Regions from separate parts of the Lysinibacillus sp. ACHW1.5 genome, predicted to be linked through region 1. Evidence: a T-box and tRNA genes for the amino acid it is inferred to sense, from the RefSeq annotation. Region 1 holds a T-box; the other regions hold tRNA genes.
What was found. The T-box of region 1 lies ahead of serS (serine--tRNA ligase). A T-box ahead of a tRNA ligase gene usually reads a tRNA of that ligase, here a tRNA-Ser.

Region 1 (6,633 bases):
TCCCCAGGTATGGCAGATGTAGATTCCTCGTTATTATGGTTTTGTCGGGAAATAAAAAGGGAATTTACTGTAGCGCTATCAGGAGAGTGTGCAGATGAAATTTTTGGTGGTTATCCATGGTTTAAAGATAGGACTACTGGTTTCCCTTGGATACGTTCATTGTCTGAAAGAAGTGCATTACTCCAAGAGAAGTGGAACAACAAATTAAAAATTGAAGCCTATGCACAACAACTATATACACAAACAATAGCTGAAGTTCCTTTGTTAGATGGAGAAGGTCTAGCAGAGGCAAAGCATCGCGAAATGTCCTACTTAAATATGCTATGGTTTATGCAAACATTATTAGAGCGGAAGGATCGTATGAGTATGGGGGCAAGTTTAGAGGTACGTGTCCCTTTTGCAGATCATCGGCTTGTAGAATATGCCTGGAATATTCCGTGGGAAATGAAGAATTTGGATGGAATAGAAAAAGGATTACTTCGAAAATCAATGGCACATCTATTGCCGAATGAAGTGTTATATCGTAAAAAAAATCCTTATCCAAAAACATATCATCCTGTCTATACAGCAGGAGTGCAAAAATGGTTGAAGGAAATTCTACATGATAAAAATTCAATCTTGCATGAACTATTTGAACGACAAAAGCTTGCGGAGTTAATTGAATCGGGAGGTAGCTCTTTTAAGGTTCCATGGTATGGGCAGTTAATGGCAGGTCCCCAGCTTTTAGCTTATCTAGGGCAAATTCATACTTGGTTTGAGCATTATCAAATTCAATTAATTGAGACTTAATATAAAATGACCCATCTACGTAGATGGGTCATTTTTTTGTATGCTCCAGCAATCCATCAACTGCTCAATGGATGATTCGATTGCTTGTACGGGAATCCCTCCAAAACCTAATAAAAATTGAGCTTGTGAAGATTCATAATGATCTAGTCTATAGGCTGATAATGGATAAATACCGATCTCTGCTTGAGAGGCGAGCTGTTGTAATTGTTTTTCTGAAAATGTGTGTTGAACCTCTAATAAAATATGCATACCCGCTTGTTCACCAGTAATGTTAATGGATGATGAATATTTTTCTAAAATAGAAGTTAATTTATCATGTTTTTTACGATAAATTTTACGCATACGATTGAGGTGCTTTGCAAAATGCCCATCACCCATAAAATTTGCTACAATATGCTGATCAAAACGAGGCACAGTGGAAGAGTAATAATTAAAGACATCGTTATAAGTGGCAAGTAGTTTAGGTGGAAGTACAAAATAAGCTACTCGCAAGGATGGCATTAAAGATTTGGTAAAAGTACTCATGTAAATCACTTTATCGTTTCGATCTAATGCGTGTAGGGCAGGAATTGGTTTTCCAGCATAACGAAATTCCGAATCATAATCATCCTCAATAATATAGCGAGAGGTGCTTTGTGCTGCCCAATTTAAAGCCTGTGCTCGTCTTGTAGCAGATAATACAGCCCCAGTTGGGAATTGATGTGAGGGTGTAATATACACAACATTCGCATTTGTTTTTTCAAGATCATGAATAATTATGCCCTCTTCATCAACTGCAATTGGGTAAACTTTTCGTTTATGCTGGGAAAACATTCGATGGACGGCAGGGTATCCTGGGTTTTCTAATGCAAAGCTAGTGTCCTCACTAAAAAGACGGAGAATCATAGGGAGGAGCTGCTCCGTCCCTGAACCAATAACAATTTGTTCAGGGTGACATACAACACCACGGGATTGATATAAATAATTAGCAATCTCTGTGCGTAAAGACAGTTCACCTTGTGGTTCCCCTGTTAATAATAGCTCCTTTGAGGTATCGTCAAAAAGCTCTTTTGCATACTTTCTCCATGTTTGAAATGGAAAAGCATCGATATCAATAGATCCTGGATTAAAATCGATTTTGTAAGACTTTTTCTTAGGATATTCATTAATGGATGCCATAGTATCTTGTTGAATGTAGGGCAGTTCATCTATTTCTTCTACAAAATAGCCAATACGTGATTTGGACATAATATAGCCTTCAGCTAATAGCTGAGCATAGGCAATTTCAATTGTTGTTTGGGAAATGTTTAAAAAATCAGCTAATTTTCTTTTTGAAGGCAGTTTTTCTCCTACAGTTATTTTTTTAGAAATAATAGCCTCTTTAATACCGTTATAAAGCTGATCATAAAGCGGTTTATCACTATCTCTTTCAAGCTGGAATAAAAGCATATCCATAATCTGAAACCTCCTGACCCTATAAATATTTTGAAAACTGGATATTTTTATATGGTCAATTTCTATTATACTAAACTTCATCATAAAGGTGGAGGTTAGAAAATGAAACAAACAGGTACAGAGCTAGTAAAGCGTGGAATGGCAGAAATGCAAAAAGGCGGCGTCATTATGGATGTCATTAATGCAGAGCAAGCAAAAATTGCAGAAGCTGCAGGTGCTGTAGCAGTTATGGCATTAGAAAGAGTACCTTCAGATATTCGGAAAGCAGGTGGCGTTGCACGCATGGCTGATCCTCGTATTGTTGAGGAAGTGATGGGGGCAGTAACTATTCCTGTGATGGCCAAAGCACGTATTGGTCATATTGTTGAAGCACGTGTCTTAGAAGCAATGGGTGTTGATTATATTGATGAAAGTGAAGTTTTAACACCAGCAGATGAAGAGTACCATTTATTAAAAAGTGAATACACAGTACCGTTTGTGTGTGGCTGTCGCGATTTAGGGGAAGCAGCCCGTCGTATCGGGGAAGGTGCCTCGATGTTACGAACTAAAGGTGAACCAGGTACAGGGAATATTGTGGAGGCCGTTCGCCATATTCGTAAAGTAAATGCACAGGTTCGTAAAGTCGTAGGAATGACAGAGGATGAATTAATGACAGAGGCGAAATTACTAGGAGCTCCTTTCGAGTTATTAAGAGAAATTAAACGTCTTGGTCGTTTACCAGTAGTAAACTTCGCAGCAGGAGGAGTGGCGACGCCTGCCGATGCAGCCTTAATGATGGAACTTGGAGCTGATGGCGTTTTCGTTGGCTCAGGTATTTTCAAATCTGAGAACCCTGAAAAATTTGCACGTGCCATTGTAGAGGCGACTACTCATTATAAAGACTACAAGCTTATTGCAGATATATCAAAAGAGCTCGGCTTGCCAATGAAGGGGATTGATATTGCACAGCTTGGACACAACGAGCGTATGCAAGAGCGAGGTTGGTAGCATGAAGCGAATTGGTGTATTAGCATTACAAGGAGCAGTTCGTGAGCATATACAAATGTTAGAAGCTCTTGGTTGTGAAGCAATTCAAGTAAAACAAAGAAAGGATTTAGGAAGCCTAGATGGACTTGTGTTACCAGGTGGAGAAAGCACAACAATGAGAAAATTGCTGGATCGATTTGATCTGCTAGAGCCAATTCGTGGACTTGCACAGAAAGGATTACCGATGCTTGGTACATGTGCGGGATTAATTTTATTAGCCAAGGATCTAATTGAAGATGAACCACATTTGGCTGTGATGGACGTGACTGTAGCAAGAAACTCATATGGACGTCAGGTGGATAGCTTCGAAGTACAACTAGATATTCCTAAAGTCGGTGTAGGGATTCCAGCAGTATTTATTCGTGCACCTCATATTGAAGCGGTAGGTAAAGGTGTTGAAATTCTTGCAAAACATGATGGGAAAATAATCTTGGCACAAGATGGCCATTTATTGGGTTGTTCGTTTCATCCCGAATTAACAGAGGATACACGAATTCTTGAATATTTTGTAACCTCTATGGTATGACTTGCAAAATTTGTTTTCATATAGTACAGTATGGTTAAATTTTAAATAACTGAACACGATGATGGGAAGTAGTAGCAAGCACGTTTTTTTTAGAGAGTCAGCGGCTGGTGGAAGCTGATAAAAGCACTTGTGAATCCGTCCTGGAGTTGCACAGTCGAAGTGAATGAAGTAGGCTGTAGCCGGCTGAAATGCCGTTATGAAATAAGTGGATTAGGCAGAAATGTGTCTAGTCAATTAGGGTGGCAACGCGGGTAGCTCTCGTCCCTTTTTAGGGATGAGGGCTTTTTTGTGTTCATTTCGCTGCTACGATTTTCCATCATGAAGAAACTATTGGAGGTATGAAGATGTTAGATATTAAACGTGTACGCGATAATTTCGCGGAAATTAAAGAGATGTTATTAACACGTAATGAAGATTTAGGAAATTTAGATGACTTTGAAGGCTTAGATGCAAAACGTCGTGAATTGATTGCCAAAACAGAAGAATTAAAAGCAGAACGCAATAAAGTATCTGAACAAATCTCAGTTATGAAACGCAACAAAGAAAATGCTGATGAAGTCATTGCTCGTATGCGTCAGGTTGGCGATGAAATTAAAGAATTAGATGTACAATTAAATGATGTTGAAGAACGCTTTAAAGATATGATGATGCGTTTACCAAATATCCCACATGAATCTGTACCAGTAGGCACAACAGAGGATGACAATGTTGAAGAATATACGTGGGGTGAAATTCCGACATTTGATTTTGATATTAAAGCACACTGGGACCTTGCTACGGATTTAAAAATTGTAGACTTTGAACGCGGCGCGAAAGTAACAGGTAGCCGTTTCTTATTCTATCGTGGTCTTGGTGCTCGTTTAGAACGAGCATTAATGACATTCATGATGGATTTACATGCAGAGGAGCATGGTTACGAGGAAATGCTACCACCTGTCATTGTTAATCGAGATAGCCTAACAGGTACAGGGCAACTTCCGAAATTTGAGGAAGATGTATTCAAATTAGAGGAAACAGATTATTTTATGATTCCAACTGCAGAAGTACCAGTAACGAACTTCTATCGAGATGAGATTTTACCGGCTGAAGCTTTACCACAAGGCTTTGCAGCGTATAGTGCTTGCTTCCGTTCAGAAGCGGGATCTGCAGGTCGTGATACACGTGGTTTAATTCGTCAACACCAGTTCAATAAAGTAGAATTAGTACGTTTTGTAAAACCAGAGGAGTCATACGAACAATTAGAGCTATTAACAAGTCATGCAGAAAAAGTATTACAATTACTAGGCTTACCATATCGTAAGTTAAAAATGTGTACAGCTGATTTAGGTTTTACTGCAGCGAAAAAATATGATTTAGAAGTTTGGATTCCTGCACAAAACATGTACCGTGAAATTTCTTCTTGCTCTAACTTTGAGGATTTCCAGGCACGACGAGCAAATATCCGCTTCCGTCGTGAGCCAAATGCAAAACCAGAATATGTGCATACATTAAACGGCTCAGGTCTTGCCATTGGTCGTACAGTTGCTGCTCTTCTAGAAAACTACCAACAAGCTGATGGCAGCGTAGTAATTCCTGAAGTTTTAAGACCTTATATGGGCGGTAAAGAAGTAATCGCACCAAAATAAACGACAGATAAAGCTATTTTAGACAATTCCTTTATGGATGTTCTAAAATAGCTTTTTTGTGTTGCAAAAATTGAATTCTCTCATAATTTTTGAAAATTCGTTATAATGGGTAATATTCATGGGGACAAGGGGGAGAAATTCATGGAATTGCAACAATTTGCACAGGCTTTCAGTGAATTTGATAATGTTTTAATTACAGATGATAAAGGCTGTGCAATCTTTTATGATTTAGCAGATTTAAATATATTATTGGAAATCGGCTTAACACCAGATGAATTTTTTCACAGCACTGTGACTGATAATTATCAAAATTTATCACCTGAGACAAGTACTGTTTTTCAAGTCATACAAACAGGGCAGCCAGTTTTATACTATGAACAACAACTGACAACATTGAACGGTTTTAGTTATTTATCACTGAGTTCGACCTATCCCATTATGGAGCATGGAAAAGCCATTGGTGCCATTGAATTTTCAAAACATTTTTATGAAACTAAGCAAATTAAATACCTAGATAATTTCCTGGGACATAAATTATATCGAGATAATCATACAACCTACCGTTTGGAGGATTACATTACAACAAACGCCGAAATGAAAACTCAACTTGAAAAGGCACGTCGTAGTGCTCAAAAAAGTGCACCCGTTTTACTAACTGGGGAAACTGGAACTGGGAAAGATATAATCGCACAAGGCATACACAATGAAAGTGAACGCTATACAAAGCCGTTTATTACTTTGAACTGCTCAACATTAACAGAGGATAATATATTTACGCAGCTATACGGCTCGGACAATGAAGCAAAAAGTGGAAAATTACAGGAGGCTAATGGTGGGACGCTACTCATCGATCACCTTAATTTATTGGATATATCTTTGCAGGCGAAACTTTTACATGCGGTAGATATAAAAGTGTTAAATGGTGAGCCCTTGGATATAAGGTATATTACTACTGTCAATGAAGATGTGGACAAACTATTAGCTGAAAAAAGGCTACGCGAGGACTTATTTTATCGCTTAAATGTTCTTCAAATTGATTTGCCACCGCTAAGATTAAGGAAGGAAGATATTCCCCTTATCCTTGATTTTTATATACAATTTTACAATGAACATACACTACAGAAAAATGTAAGCTATTGTAATGAAGTAATTCAGTTATTTTATGCCTATCATTGGCCGGGGAATGTGCGTGAACTAAAAAATGCCCTTGAATCGGCATATAATAATTTGCTT
Region 2 (6,633 bases), 1.1 Mb from region 1:
CTTCTGTTCCTTCATTAGTTAAAACAACGATACGTTTTGGTGTGTCTTTTACTTCAGTTGTCCCCATTGCATGGTCAACACTGTAAGCATTGCTTTCTTTTGTACTTTCTTCTTTGGCATTATCTTTAGAAGTACCGCATGCTGCCAGAACAAAAATAGCAACCACAGCTAGTAAAACTAATAGTTTTGGAAAAGCTTTTTGCACCTTTTCTTCCTCCAATGTATATGATAAAATGTTTAAGCATATTTGACGAGAATGAAAATCACTTTCATCTGTCTAAGAACGATATTAATCGTATTGTATGTAACTATCAATGTCAATAACTAATTTATTAATTTTCCAAGAAAAGAGTACACGTTAAATATGATATTAAAAAATAATTATTCTAAAATGATTGCTTTACTAGTAGGAGTCATACTATTACTTCTTTCTATGGGGATCAGTATTGTGTATGGTTATGCAAATACTTCTATTCAAACTACGTATGAATCTTTTAGACAATTTAACCATTCAAATGAGCATCTTATTATTCAAAATGTTCGAATTCCAAGAGCTCTTATAGCCAGTTGCGTTGGTGCTTCATTAGCTATTACAGGCGTGCTTATGCAGACCTTAACGAAAAATCCATTAGCCTCTCCTGGAATTTTGGGCATTAATGCAGGAGCAGGCTTTGCTGTTGTCTTTGCCATGATTTTTTTCCACATTTCAAGCTTGCAATCTTTTGCGTGGATTGCATTTCTTGGTGCAGCAATCGCTGCTTTATCCGTTTATGGGATTAGTTTCTCAGGTAGAGATGCTGTTACTCCAGTGAAAATAACTTTAGCTGGTGCTGCCATCAGTGCCCTATTTGCATCATTTACGCAAGGTTTACTCGCTACAAATGAAGCAGAGCTTGATCAAGTTTTGTTTTGGTTAGCAGGTTCTGTACAAGGTAGAAAACTTGAAATTCTACTATCTGTTCTACCATATCTAGTAATTGGGTGGATTGCTGCCCTCATCATTTCCCCCAAAATGAATATTCTCGCTCTTGGCGATGATGTAGCAAGAGGTCTTGGTTTACGTTTAGGACTTATGAAGATATTGGTCGGTCTTATTGTTATTTTTTTAGCAGGGGGAGCAGTTGCAATTGCTGGCCCCATTGGTTTTATAGGGATTGTCGTTCCCCATTTTGCGCGCAAGTTTGTCGGCACTGATCATCGATGGCTTATTCCTATGGCTGCTTTACTTGGGGGGATACTTTTATTGCTGGCTGATGTTGCGGCTCGTTATATTATCATGCCACAAGAAGTTCCAGTAGGCGTCATGACTGCTATGATTGGCACACCATTCTTTATTTACCTTGCGCGAAAAGGTGGAAAAAAATAATGAAACATGTAAAAACAATTCGTTTACTTCAACAAAAAATTTCATTTTTAATAGATGTACAAGCTATAAAAAAATTAACAGTGATTTGCATACTAACTCTTGCCGTGTTCTTTCTTAGTGCATCATTTGGTGATTCATTCATCAATCCATTTAAAGTTTTACAAGCTTTTTTTGGTTACGGCTCAGATTTTGATCAACTGATTATTATTGATTTTCGAATGCCTCGAATTTTCATGGCCTTGTTTGCTGGAATGGCGTTAGCCGTCGCAGGTGCAGTTTTACAAGGAATCATTAAAAATCCACTTGCCTCACCTGATATAATCGGCATATCTGCTGGTGGTGGGGCAGCGGTTGTTGGTTTCTTAGCCATTTTCAGTGATTCTAATCACTCTTTAACAGTTAGTATAGAGTGGTTGCCATTAGCAGGATTCATAGGTGCTACTATCGTCGGATGTATAGTCTACCTATTTGCTTGGAAAGATGGTGTCACACCAAATCGTCTTGTCTTAATCGGTATTAGCGTGTCGGCATTCATGCAAGCAATTACTACAATGTTAATGATTATCGGCCCAATTTATCAAGCAAGTGAAGCGAATAAATGGATTACGGGTAGTGTCAAAAGTTCGGATTGGGATCAAGTACAAATCGTTGTTCCATTGATTATTGTACTTCTACTTATAACCTTTTTTATTACTCGGCAGTTAAATGTTCAAGAATTAGGTGATGATACAGCATCAAGCCTAGGGCAGCCTGTTCAAAAAACACGCCTTTACTTAATTCTATTATGTTCCAGTTTAGTAGCGAGTGCCATAGCATTTGCTGGTGCTATTGGGTTTGTAGGATTAATGGCTCCTCATATTGCACGACGCATTGTTGGTTCATCGTTCGGTGTACTTATTCCAGCATCCGCTGCAATTGGTGCATTGCTTGTAATGGTTGCAGATATTATAGGTCGTACAGCATTTAGCCCATTAGAAGTACCCGCAGGCGTCTTTACTGCTGCTATCGGTGCTCCTTACTTTATCTATTTATTATTTAGAAACCCTAAAAAATAAAGGAGTCTATACTACATGACTGAATCTTTATTAACCAAATCCCTAACATTAAGTTATGGTGATTTTAATATTATCGAAGATCTCAATTTATCTATTCCTTTGAATGAAATTACTGTATTAATCGGAGCGAATGGCTGTGGAAAATCCACACTCTTACGCTCCATTGCTCGATTATTAAAACCTAAAAAAGGCTCCGTTTTATTAGACGGTGAGGATATTTTTAAATTATCAACAAAACAAGTGGCTAAAAACCTCTCTATTCTTCCTCAATCTCCTGTTGCACCAGAAGGGTTAACTGTCCTACAACTTGTGAAACAAGGTCGCTATCCTTACCAGAGTTGGCGACAACAGTGGACTGAAAAGGATGAAGAAATCGTTTTAAACGCTTTAAAAGCTACAGGCACTGAGCATTTACAAGATAGACCAGTAGATGAGCTATCAGGAGGACAACGTCAACGTGCTTGGATAGCTATGACGCTTGCTCAAGATACAGATATCATTCTTTTAGACGAGCCTACGACATACTTAGATTTAACTCATCAAATAGACGTTTTAGATTTACTATACGAATTGAACCAACAGCAAAAGCGAACTATTATTATGGTCCTACATGATATTAATCTTGCTTGTCGCTATGCCGATCATATTATTACAGTGCGTGACCGTGGTGTCTATCGTCAAGGGAAACCAGAAGAAATTATGACCACTGATTTAGTTAATCATGTGTTTGACCTTGATTGCCAAATGACGACAGATCCAATCTTTGGTACACCTCTTTGCATCCCATATGGAAAAGGACGAAAAATTTAATCACTATTTTAAAAAAAAACAAGCCTACACAGTTTAATCATTCTGTGTAGGCTTTCATTTATTATAGCTAAGTTATAAATCTAAATATCAAGTAAATTAAAAAGTGCAGTAGATGTAAATTCATCTACTGCACTTAGTATGACCCGTACGGGATTCGAACCCGTGTTACCGCCGTGAAAGGGCGGTGTCTTAACCACTTGACCAACGGGCCCATGGCGGAGAAGGAGGGATTTGAACCCTCGCGCCGGTTACCCGACCTACACCCTTAGCAGGGGCGCCTCTTCAGCCTCTTGAGTACTTCCCCAAAATAAAAAATGGCTCCGAAGGCAGGACTCGAACCTGCGACAACCTGATTAACAGTCAGGTGCTACTACCAACTGAGCTACTTCGGAATAATGGTGGGCCTAAATGGACTCGAACCATCGACCTCACGCTTATCAGGCGTGCGCTCTAACCAGCTGAGCTATAGGCCCTTGGAGCGGGTGATGGGAATCGAACCCACGACATCAGCTTGGAAGGCTGAGGTTTTACCATTAAACTACACCCGCATAAATGGTGGGTCAGGACGGAATCGAACCGCCGACACTTAGAGCTTCAATCTAATGCTCTACCAACTGAGCTACTGACCCATTTCGTCCATGCTAAGCTTTCTCACTCTTTTGCTTCTCATGACTTTTATTTTAAAAATGGCGGTCCCGACCGGGATCGAACCGGCGATCTCCTGCGTGACAGGCAGGCATGTTAACCGCTACACCACGGGACCTTTTGGTTGCGGGGGCCGGATTTGAACCAACGACCTTCGGGTTATGAGCCCGACGAGCTACCACTGCTCCACCCCGCGATAATTTTATGTTGTTTCGAGTTTTTAAAGCACCATTTATAAAAATTTAAAACTGGAGGAGGTAGAGGGATTCGAACCCCCGCGCGGTGTTACCCGCCTGTCGGTTTTCAAGACCGATCCCTTCAGCCAGACTTGGGTATACCTCCGTTACAATATATAAATGGTGGACCTTGCAGGACTCGAACCTGCGACCGGACGGTTATGAGCCGTCTGCTCTAACCAACTGAGCTAAAGGTCCTTTAAGATGGCGGCAGAGGGGATCGAACCCCCGACCTTACGGGTATGAACCGTACGCTCTAGCCAGCTGAGCTACGCCGCCAGGATCTTTATACTGGTTAATTTACTTATGGTGGAGCCTAGCGGGATCGAACCGCTGACCTCCTGCGTGCAAGGCAGGCGCTCTCCCAGCTGAGCTAAGGCCCCATAATTTTTTGGAAATGGTCGGGAAGACAGGATTCGAACCTGCGACCCCTTGGTCCCAAACCAAGTGCTCTACCAAGCTGAGCTACTTCCCGTTGTTCTTATGGCGCGCCCGACAGGAGTCGAACCCATAACCTTCTGATCCGTAGTCAGACGCTCTATCCAATTGAGCTACGGGCGCATTTAAAATGGTGCCGAGGACCGGAATCGAACCGGTACGGTAGTCACCTACCGCAGGATTTTAAGTCCTGTGCGTCTGCCAGTTCCGCCACCCCGGCACATTTGGAGCGGAAGACGAGGTTCGAACTCGCGACCCCCACCTTGGCAAGGTGGTGTTCTACCACTGAACTACTTCCGCATGTGCATAAGCTTTTTTATCTGGCAATGAAAATAATGGTGCGGGTGAAGGGAGTCGAACCCCCACGCCTTGCGGCGCTAGATCCTAAGTCTAGTGCGTCTGCCAATTCCGCCACACCCGCTTATTATTATTTAAAAATGGTGAGCCATGAAGGACTCGAACCTTCGACCCTCTGATTAAAAGTCAGATGCTCTACCAACTGAGCTAATGGCTCGAAAAAATGGTGCCGGCTATAGGAATCGAACCCACGACCTACTGATTACAAGTCAGTTGCTCTACCTGCTGAGCTAAACCGGCATATGGTGGAGGATGACGGGCTCGAACCGCCGACCCTCTGCTTGTAAGGCAGATGCTCTCCCAGCTGAGCTAATCCTCCTGGGTATTATGCCTAGCGACGTCCTACTCTCACAGGGGGAAGCCCCCAACTACCATCGGCGCTAAAGAGCTTAACTTCCGTGTTCGGTATGGGAACGGGTGTGACCTCTTTGCCATCATCACTAGACTTTGTTATGTATCTTGTTTTGAAGTTGTTTACCTGTCCTTCAAGACAAGAATTATTGTATAACGTTTTCTAACATTGTGCAATACTTTTTTATAAAAAAAAGAAATTATTACTTTTTAAAGATATTTTTGTTAAGTAAGAGAAAATATTGCCCTGCAAAATATTATAGCAATTGTTGGTTCAAAAGAAAACAATTATTTTATTTGGCCGATATTATTAGCTTATAATCTATTTCAATACAAGTGAAGAATATAGATAATCCTTCACTCGTCTATTCATTAAATATTTGAAAGCTCTATTTTTAATTTTACAATATCCTCAAGTGTAGTGGCGGGACCAAAAGATATTCTAAAAAATTGGCGTGCCGCTTCCAAAGAGAATCCCATTGATAGAATAGCCTTTGTTCCCGATTTACTACGAATATCACATGCACTACCTGTAGAGATACAGATTCCCGCCTCATTTAACTTTAAAAGAACATATTGCCCCTCTACTTTTTCCATCATTACCCCACAAATATTAGGTAGTTGCTGTTTACACTCAACGAGCTGACATTTTTCAGGTAAATTATTTTCAAAATAATTTCTTAGCGTTTCATAATGTTGCAATTCATATTGATAGTTTTCAATTGCCGCGGCAAAGGCCACGATTGCAGGAGTATCTAATGTCCCCCCTCTAAGACCCCTCTCATGTGTCAAACCCGGTGTTAATGCAGGTACTCTGATTGCAGGGTTCAGATATATAGCACCACAGCCCTTTGGTCCGCCTATTTTATGAGCCGAGATGGTAATCGCATCTGCCCCTTTTGGTATAGCTAGTTTGCCAAATGATTGTACACAATCAACATGACAGAATATATTTGATTTTCTTGCCATCTTTACGATTTTCTCTACAGGCTGGATTGAACCAATTTCAGAATTGACATGTTGAATGGTAATCAAAGCAGTCTCTTCCCGGATTGCTTGTTGCAATTGCCCCAGATCCACACAACCATCCTTCTGCAAAGGTAATTTTGTTACAGTAAAGCCCTTTTTCTCAAGTGTATTCAAAGCCGCATGCACTGACGTATGCTCAGCTTGAGATGAAATAATGTGTTTTCCTTTTTTTGAGGCTAGCGCTAACGACAAGATGGCTATGAGATTTCCTTCTGTTCCACTACCCGTAAAAATTACGCCATCACTAGTTACACCTAGGGCTTGGGCTACAACCTCCCTTGATTGCTGGACAAAATAAAAAGCTTGTCCCCCTAAATCATGCAAACTCGCACTATTTCCATAATAC
Region 3 (6,633 bases), 750 kb from region 1:
CCGCCACACCGGCATAATGGAGATAAAAAAAATCGGATAAACCGATTAACAGTTGAAATATGGAGGCGGCAACCGGATTTGAACCGGTGATAAGGGTGTTGCAGACCCGTGCCTTACCACTTGGCTATGCCGCCGTCATACTTGGAGCGGAAGACGAGGTTCGAACTCGCGACCCCCACCTTGGCAAGGTGGTGTTCTACCACTGAACTACTTCCGCAAAAATGGCTGGGGTACTAGGATTCGAACCTAGGCATGACGGAATCAAAATCCGTTGCCTTACCGCTTGGCTATACCCCAACAATGGGGCGACTGATGGGAATCGAACCCACGAATGCCGGAACCACAATCCGGTGCGTTAACCACTTCGCCACAATCGCCATTGTATTATGATGTTTATTAATTTTATATGAGATGGGGCGACTGATGGGAATCGAACCCACGAATGCCGGAACCACAATCCGGTGCGTTAACCACTTCGCCACAATCGCCATAAAATTAATTGGCAGGGGCAGTAGGAATCGAACCCACACCAAAGGTTTTGGAGACCTCTATTCTACCGTTGAACTATGCCCCTAAAAAAATAAAACTGGTGGAGGGGGACGGATTCGAACCGCCGAACCCTAAGGAGCGGATTTACAGTCCGCCGCGTTTAGCCACTTCGCTACCCCTCCGGGAAAATCTGGTGCCGGCTATAGGAATCGAACCCACGACCTACTGATTACAAGTCAGTTGCTCTACCTGCTGAGCTAAACCGGCAAAAAAACAGGATGGGTCAGGACGGAATCGAACCGCCGACACTTAGAGCTTCAATCTAATGCTCTACCAACTGAGCTACTGACCCATATTTTAAAATAAATGGCGGTCCCGACCGGGATCGAACCGGCGATCTCCTGCGTGACAGGCAGGCATGTTAACCGCTACACCACGGGACCATTTGGTTGCGGGGGCTGGATTTGAACCAACGACCTTCGGGTTATGAGCCCGACGAGCTACCACTGCTCCACCCCGCGATAATACTATAATGTTGTAAAAATAATGGTGGAGGATGACGGGCTCGAACCGCCGACCCTCTGCTTGTAAGGCAGATGCTCTCCCAGCTGAGCTAATCCTCCATCTGGGTATTGAAATGGTGACCCCTACGGGATTCGAACCCGTGTTACCGCCGTGAAAGGGCGGTGTCTTAACCACTTGACCAAGGGGCCATCGTTTGGAACACATCAAAGTGCTGGCGGAGAGTAAGGGATTTGAACCCTTGAGACAGTGTTAACCGCCTACACGATTTCCAATCGTGCTCCTTCGGCCACTCGGACAACTCTCCAAGAATGGCTCCGAAGGCAGGACTCGAACCTGCGACAACCTGATTAACAGTCAGGTGCTACTACCAACTGAGCTACTTCGGAATAATTTTAGTATATAGCCTAGCGACGTCCTACTCTCACAGGGGGAAGCCCCCAACTACCATCGGCGCTAAAGAGCTTAACTTCCGTGTTCGGTATGGGAACGGGTGTGACCTCTTTGCCATCATCACTAGACTATTATCGACCTTCCATACACGGATTATTGGTGTATCTAGAAGCTCTCTTTTTAGAAAGATTTGCTCTTTCAAAACTGGATAAACGGCACATTGAATGTTTCAAACGTTTTTGGTTAAGTCCTCGATCGATTAGTATTCGTCAGCTCCATGTGTCACCACACTTCCACCTCGAACCTATCTACCTCATCGTCTTTGAGGGATCTTACTTACTTGCGTAATGGGAAATCTCATCTTGAGGGGGGCTTCATGCTTAGATGCTTTCAGCACTTATCCCGTCCACACATAGCTACCCAGCGATGCCTTTGGCAAGACAACTGGTACACCAGCGGTGTGTCCATCCCGGTCCTCTCGTACTAAGGACAGCTCCTCTCAAATTTCCTACGCCCACGACGGATAGGGACCGAACTGTCTCACGACGTTCTGAACCCAGCTCGCGTACCGCTTTAATGGGCGAACAGCCCAACCCTTGGGACCGACTACAGCCCCAGGATGCGATGAGCCGACATCGAGGTGCCAAACCTCCCCGTCGATGTGGACTCTTGGGGGAGATAAGCCTGTTATCCCCGGGGTAGCTTTTATCCGTTGAGCGATGGCCCTTCCATGCGGAACCACCGGATCACTAAGCCCGTCTTTCGACCCTGCTCGACTTGTAGGTCTCGCAGTCAAGCTCCCTTGTGCCTTTACACTCTACGAATGATTTCCAACCATTCTGAGGGAACCTTTGGGCGCCTCCGTTACCTTTTAGGAGGCGACCGCCCCAGTCAAACTGTCCGCCTGACACTGTCTCCTGCCCCGCTAAGGGGCATGGGTTAGAATTTCAATACAACCAGGGTAGTATCCCACCGACGCCTCCTTCGAAGCTGGCGCTCCGAGATCTCTGGCTCCTACCTATCCTGTACAAGTTGTACCAAAATTCAATATCAGGCTACAGTAAAGCTCCACGGGGTCTTTCCGTCCTGTCGCGGGTAACCTGCATCTTCACAGGTACTATAATTTCACCGAGTCTCTCGTTGAGACAGTGCCCAGATCGTTACGCCTTTCGTGCGGGTCGGAACTTACCCGACAAGGAATTTCGCTACCTTAGGACCGTTATAGTTACGGCCGCCGTTTACTGGGGCTTCAATTCGCAGCTTCGCTTGCGCTAACCACTCCTCTTAACCTTCCAGCACCGGGCAGGCGTCAGCCCCTATACGTCACCTTACGGTTTTGCAGAGACCTGTGTTTTTGCTAAACAGTCGCCTGGGCCTATTCACTGCGGCTCTCATGCGCTTGCACGCTCAAGAGCACCCCTTCTCCCGAAGTTACGGGGTCATTTTGCCGAGTTCCTTAACGAGAGTTCTCTCGCACACCTTAGGATTCTCTCCTCGACTACCTGTGTCGGTTTGCGGTACGGGCACCTCTCACCTCGATAGAGGCTTTTCTTGGCAGTGTGAAATCAGGAACTTCGTCCATACGGACTCGCCATCACAGCTCAACGTTACAGTGTGCGGATTTGCCTACACACACGCCTTACTGCTTGGACGCGCACAACCAACGGCGCGCTTACCCTATCCTACTGCGTCCCCCCATTTCTCAAACGGTGAGGAGGTGGTACAGGAATATCAACCTGTTGTCCATCGCCTACGCCTATCGGCCTCGGCTTAGGTCCCGACTAACCCTGAGCGGACGAGCCTTCCTCAGGAAACCTTAGTCATACGGTGGACGGGATTCTCACCCGTCTTTCGCTACTCATACCGGCATTCTCACTTCTAAGCGCTCCACCAGTCCTTCCGATCTGACTTCAACGCACTTAGAACGCTCTCCTACCACTGACATCGTAGATGTCAATCCACAGCTTCGGTGAATCGTTTAGCCCCGATACATTTTCGGCGCAGCGTCACTCGACCAGTGAGCTATTACGCACTCTTTAAATGATGGCTGCTTCTAAGCCAACATCCTGGTTGTCTGTGCAACGCCACATCCTTTTCCACTTAACGATTACTTTGGGACCTTAGCTGGTGGTCTGGGCTGTTTCCCTTTTGACTACGGATCTTATCACTCGCAGTCTGACTCCCGTGTATAAATATCTGGCATTCGGAGTTTGTCTGAATTCGGTAAACCGGGATGGCCCCCTAGTCCAAACAGTGCTCTACCTCCAGTATTCTCATCACGAGGCTAGCCCTAAAGCTATTTCGGAGAGAACCAGCTATCTCCAAGTTCGATTGGAATTTCTCCGCTACCCACACCTCATCCCCGCACTTTTCAACGTGCGTGGGTTCGGGCCTCCAGTAAGTGTTACCTCACCTTCACCCTGGACATGGGTAGATCACCTGGTTTCGGGTCTACGACCACGTACTACTTCGCCCTATTCAGACTCGCTTTCGCTGCGGCTCCGCCTTCTAAAGCTTAACCTTGCACGTAATCGTAACTCGCCGGTTCATTCTACAAAAGGCACGCTATCACCCATTAACGGGCTCTAACTACTTGTAGGCACACGGTTTCAGGATCTCTTTCACTCCCCTTCCGGGGTGCTTTTCACCTTTCCCTCACGGTACTGGTTCACTATCGGTCACTAGGTAGTATTTAGCCTTGGGAGATGGTCCTCCCGGATTCCGACGGAATTTCACGTGTTCCGCCGTACTCAGGATCCACTCAGGAGAGAACGAACTTTCGACTACAGGGCTTTTACCTGCTCTGGCGGACCTTTCCAAGTCGCTTCATCTAACTCGCTCTTTTGTAACTCCGTATAGAGTGTCCTACAACCCCAAGAGGCAAGCCTCTTGGTTTGGGCTCTTCCCGTTTCGCTCGCCGCTACTCAGGGAATCGATTTTTCTTTCTCTTCCTCCAGGTACTTAGATGTTTCAGTTCCCTGGGTCTGCCTTCAAGACGCTATGTATTCACGTCAAGATACTACGCGATTAAACGTAGTGGGTTCCCCCATTCGGAAATCTCCGGATCAAAGCTCACTTACAGCTCCCCGAAGCATATCGGTGTTAGTGCCGTCCTTCTTCGGCTCCTAGTGCCAAGGCATTCGCCGTGCGCCCTTAATAACTTAACCAAGTTATTAAGCCTATAAAAAACTTAAAAAATAAATGTGTTTGTTACAATTTCAATGTCGTTTTATCCAGTTTTCAAAGAACAAGTTTTGAAGTGTTTCATTCAGAAGAATGAACCTTCAAAACTGAACGCAAAACGTAATCTTACAAACCCAAGGTTTGTATTCCGAAATAATCCTTAGAAAGGAGGTGATCCAGCCGCACCTTCCGATACGGCTACCTTGTTACGACTTCACCCCAATCATCTATCCCACCTTCGGCGGCTGGCTCCAAAAGGTTACCTCACCGACTTCGGGTGTTACAAACTCTCGTGGTGTGACGGGCGGTGTGTACAAGGCCCGGGAACGTATTCACCGCGGCATGCTGATCCGCGATTACTAGCGATTCCGGCTTCATGTAGGCGAGTTGCAGCCTACAATCCGAACTGAGAACGACTTTATCGGATTAGCTCCCTCTCGCGAGTTGGCAACCGTTTGTATCGTCCATTGTAGCACGTGTGTAGCCCAGGTCATAAGGGGCATGATGATTTGACGTCATCCCCACCTTCCTCCGGTTTGTCACCGGCAGTCACCTTAGAGTGCCCAACTAAATGATGGCAACTAAGATCAAGGGTTGCGCTCGTTGCGGGACTTAACCCAACATCTCACGACACGAGCTGACGACAACCATGCACCACCTGTCACCGTTGCCCCCGAAGGGGAAACTATATCTCTACAGTGGTCAACGGGATGTCAAGACCTGGTAAGGTTCTTCGCGTTGCTTCGAATTAAACCACATGCTCCACCGCTTGTGCGGGCCCCCGTCAATTCCTTTGAGTTTCAGTCTTGCGACCGTACTCCCCAGGCGGAGTGCTTAATGCGTTAGCTGCAGCACTAAGGGGCGGAAACCCCCTAACACTTAGCACTCATCGTTTACGGCGTGGACTACCAGGGTATCTAATCCTGTTTGCTCCCCACGCTTTCGCGCCTCAGCGTCAGTTACAGACCAGAAAGTCGCCTTCGCCACTGGTGTTCCTCCAAATCTCTACGCATTTCACCGCTACACTTGGAATTCCACTTTCCTCTTCTGCACTCAAGTCCCCCAGTTTCCAATGACCCTCCACGGTTGAGCCGTGGGCTTTCACATCAGACTTAAAGGACCGCCTGCGCGCGCTTTACGCCCAATAATTCCGGACAACGCTTGCCACCTACGTATTACCGCGGCTGCTGGCACGTAGTTAGCCGTGGCTTTCTAATAAGGTACCGTCAAGGTACAGCCAGTTACTACTGTACTTGTTCTTCCCTTACAACAGAGTTTTACGATCCGAAAACCTTCTTCACTCACGCGGCGTTGCTCCATCAGGCTTTCGCCCATTGTGGAAGATTCCCTACTGCTGCCTCCCGTAGGAGTCTGGGCCGTGTCTCAGTCCCAGTGTGGCCGATCACCCTCTCAGGTCGGCTACGCATCGTCGCCTTGGTGAGCCGTTACCTCACCAACTAGCTAATGCGCCGCGGGCCCATCCTATAGCGACAGCCGAAACCGTCTTTCAGTCCCTTGCCATGAAGCAAAAGAGATTATTCGGTATTAGCCCCGGTTTCCCGGAGTTATCCCAAACTATAGGGTAGGTTGCCCACGTGTTACTCACCCGTCCGCCGCTAACGTCAAAGGAGCAAGCTCCTTTTCTGTTCGCTCGACTTGCATGTATTAGGCACGCCGCCAGCGTTCGTCCTGAGCCAGGATCAAACTCTCCATAAAAGAAATTTGATTAGCTCAAATTGTTTTGCTGGCATCATGTTTGATGTCCAAAATTGTGTTTCGTTCACTAGCGAAACTAGCTACTTAAAACTTTATTGATTACGTTTTGCTTGTTCAGTTTTCAAGGTTCATTGTTTAAGTCGTTTTTCAGCGACTTCTTTATATTAACATTTCATTCAAAACATGTCAACAACTTTTTTAAAAAGTTGTTTGTGTTTTTCTGAGTTATTCGTTTATGTCTTAGCGACAATTAATATAATACAATACTAAGATATTATTCGTCAACTACTTTTCTAAAAAAATATCGAGGTATTTTTTATATACCTCGAT

Region 2: it encodes a tRNA-Ser, which carries the amino acid that the T-box ahead of serS (serine--tRNA ligase) is inferred to sense. The anticodon was not compared.
Region 3: it encodes a tRNA-Ser, which carries the amino acid that the T-box ahead of serS (serine--tRNA ligase) is inferred to sense. The anticodon was not compared.

What each region holds. Positions count from the first base shown of each region.
Region 1 is NZ_CP091777.1:26,887-33,519, forward strand. It holds gene asnB (asparagine synthase (glutamine-hydrolyzing)) at 1-789, shown strand, start outside; gene L6W14_RS00105 (MocR-like pyridoxine biosynthesis transcription factor PdxR) at 805-2,223, opposite strand; gene pdxS (pyridoxal 5'-phosphate synthase lyase subunit PdxS) at 2,326-3,210, shown strand; gene pdxT (pyridoxal 5'-phosphate synthase glutaminase subunit PdxT) at 3,212-3,775, shown strand; T-box leader at 3,825-4,044, shown strand; gene serS (serine--tRNA ligase) at 4,120-5,400, shown strand; gene L6W14_RS00125 (sigma 54-interacting transcriptional regulator) at 5,542-6,633, shown strand, end outside.
Region 2 is NZ_CP091777.1:3,518,217-3,524,849, forward strand. It holds gene L6W14_RS17525 (ABC transporter substrate-binding protein) at 1-205, opposite strand, end outside; gene L6W14_RS17530 (FecCD family ABC transporter permease) at 365-1,366, shown strand; gene L6W14_RS17535 (FecCD family ABC transporter permease) at 1,366-2,421, shown strand; gene L6W14_RS17540 (ABC transporter ATP-binding protein) at 2,437-3,231, shown strand; tRNA gene L6W14_RS17545 (tRNA-Glu) at 3,371-3,442, opposite strand; tRNA gene L6W14_RS17550 (tRNA-Ser) at 3,445-3,535, opposite strand; tRNA gene L6W14_RS17555 (tRNA-Asn) at 3,547-3,623, opposite strand; tRNA gene L6W14_RS17560 (tRNA-Ile) at 3,628-3,704, opposite strand; tRNA gene L6W14_RS17565 (tRNA-Gly) at 3,706-3,779, opposite strand; tRNA gene L6W14_RS17570 (tRNA-Phe) at 3,785-3,860, opposite strand; tRNA gene L6W14_RS17575 (tRNA-Asp) at 3,919-3,994, opposite strand; tRNA gene L6W14_RS17580 (tRNA-Met) at 3,998-4,072, opposite strand; tRNA gene L6W14_RS17585 (tRNA-Ser) at 4,126-4,218, opposite strand; tRNA gene L6W14_RS17590 (tRNA-Ile) at 4,234-4,310, opposite strand; tRNA gene L6W14_RS17595 (tRNA-Met) at 4,318-4,391, opposite strand; tRNA gene L6W14_RS17600 (tRNA-Ala) at 4,420-4,495, opposite strand; tRNA gene L6W14_RS17605 (tRNA-Pro) at 4,511-4,587, opposite strand; tRNA gene L6W14_RS17610 (tRNA-Arg) at 4,597-4,673, opposite strand; tRNA gene L6W14_RS17615 (tRNA-Leu) at 4,682-4,770, opposite strand; tRNA gene L6W14_RS17620 (tRNA-Gly) at 4,776-4,850, opposite strand; tRNA gene L6W14_RS17625 (tRNA-Leu) at 4,887-4,971, opposite strand; tRNA gene L6W14_RS17630 (tRNA-Lys) at 4,989-5,064, opposite strand; tRNA gene L6W14_RS17635 (tRNA-Thr) at 5,072-5,147, opposite strand; tRNA gene L6W14_RS17640 (tRNA-Val) at 5,151-5,226, opposite strand; rRNA gene rrf (5S ribosomal RNA) at 5,237-5,352, opposite strand; gene L6W14_RS17650 (cysteine desulfurase family protein) at 5,631-6,633, opposite strand, start outside.
Region 3 is NZ_CP091777.1:3,836,105-3,842,737, forward strand. It holds tRNA gene L6W14_RS19275 (tRNA-Leu) at 1-13, opposite strand, end outside; tRNA gene L6W14_RS19280 (tRNA-Cys) at 61-134, opposite strand; tRNA gene L6W14_RS19285 (tRNA-Gly) at 143-217, opposite strand; tRNA gene L6W14_RS19290 (tRNA-Gln) at 223-297, opposite strand; tRNA gene L6W14_RS19295 (tRNA-His) at 302-377, opposite strand; tRNA gene L6W14_RS19300 (tRNA-His) at 413-488, opposite strand; tRNA gene L6W14_RS19305 (tRNA-Trp) at 501-574, opposite strand; tRNA gene L6W14_RS19310 (tRNA-Tyr) at 588-671, opposite strand; tRNA gene L6W14_RS19315 (tRNA-Thr) at 681-756, opposite strand; tRNA gene L6W14_RS19320 (tRNA-Phe) at 769-841, opposite strand; tRNA gene L6W14_RS19325 (tRNA-Asp) at 857-932, opposite strand; tRNA gene L6W14_RS19330 (tRNA-Met) at 936-1,010, opposite strand; tRNA gene L6W14_RS19335 (tRNA-Val) at 1,037-1,112, opposite strand; tRNA gene L6W14_RS19340 (tRNA-Glu) at 1,128-1,202, opposite strand; tRNA gene L6W14_RS19345 (tRNA-Ser) at 1,227-1,318, opposite strand; tRNA gene L6W14_RS19350 (tRNA-Asn) at 1,324-1,400, opposite strand; rRNA gene rrf (5S ribosomal RNA) at 1,417-1,532, opposite strand; rRNA gene L6W14_RS19360 (23S ribosomal RNA) at 1,644-4,571, opposite strand; rRNA gene L6W14_RS19365 (16S ribosomal RNA) at 4,752-6,303, opposite strand.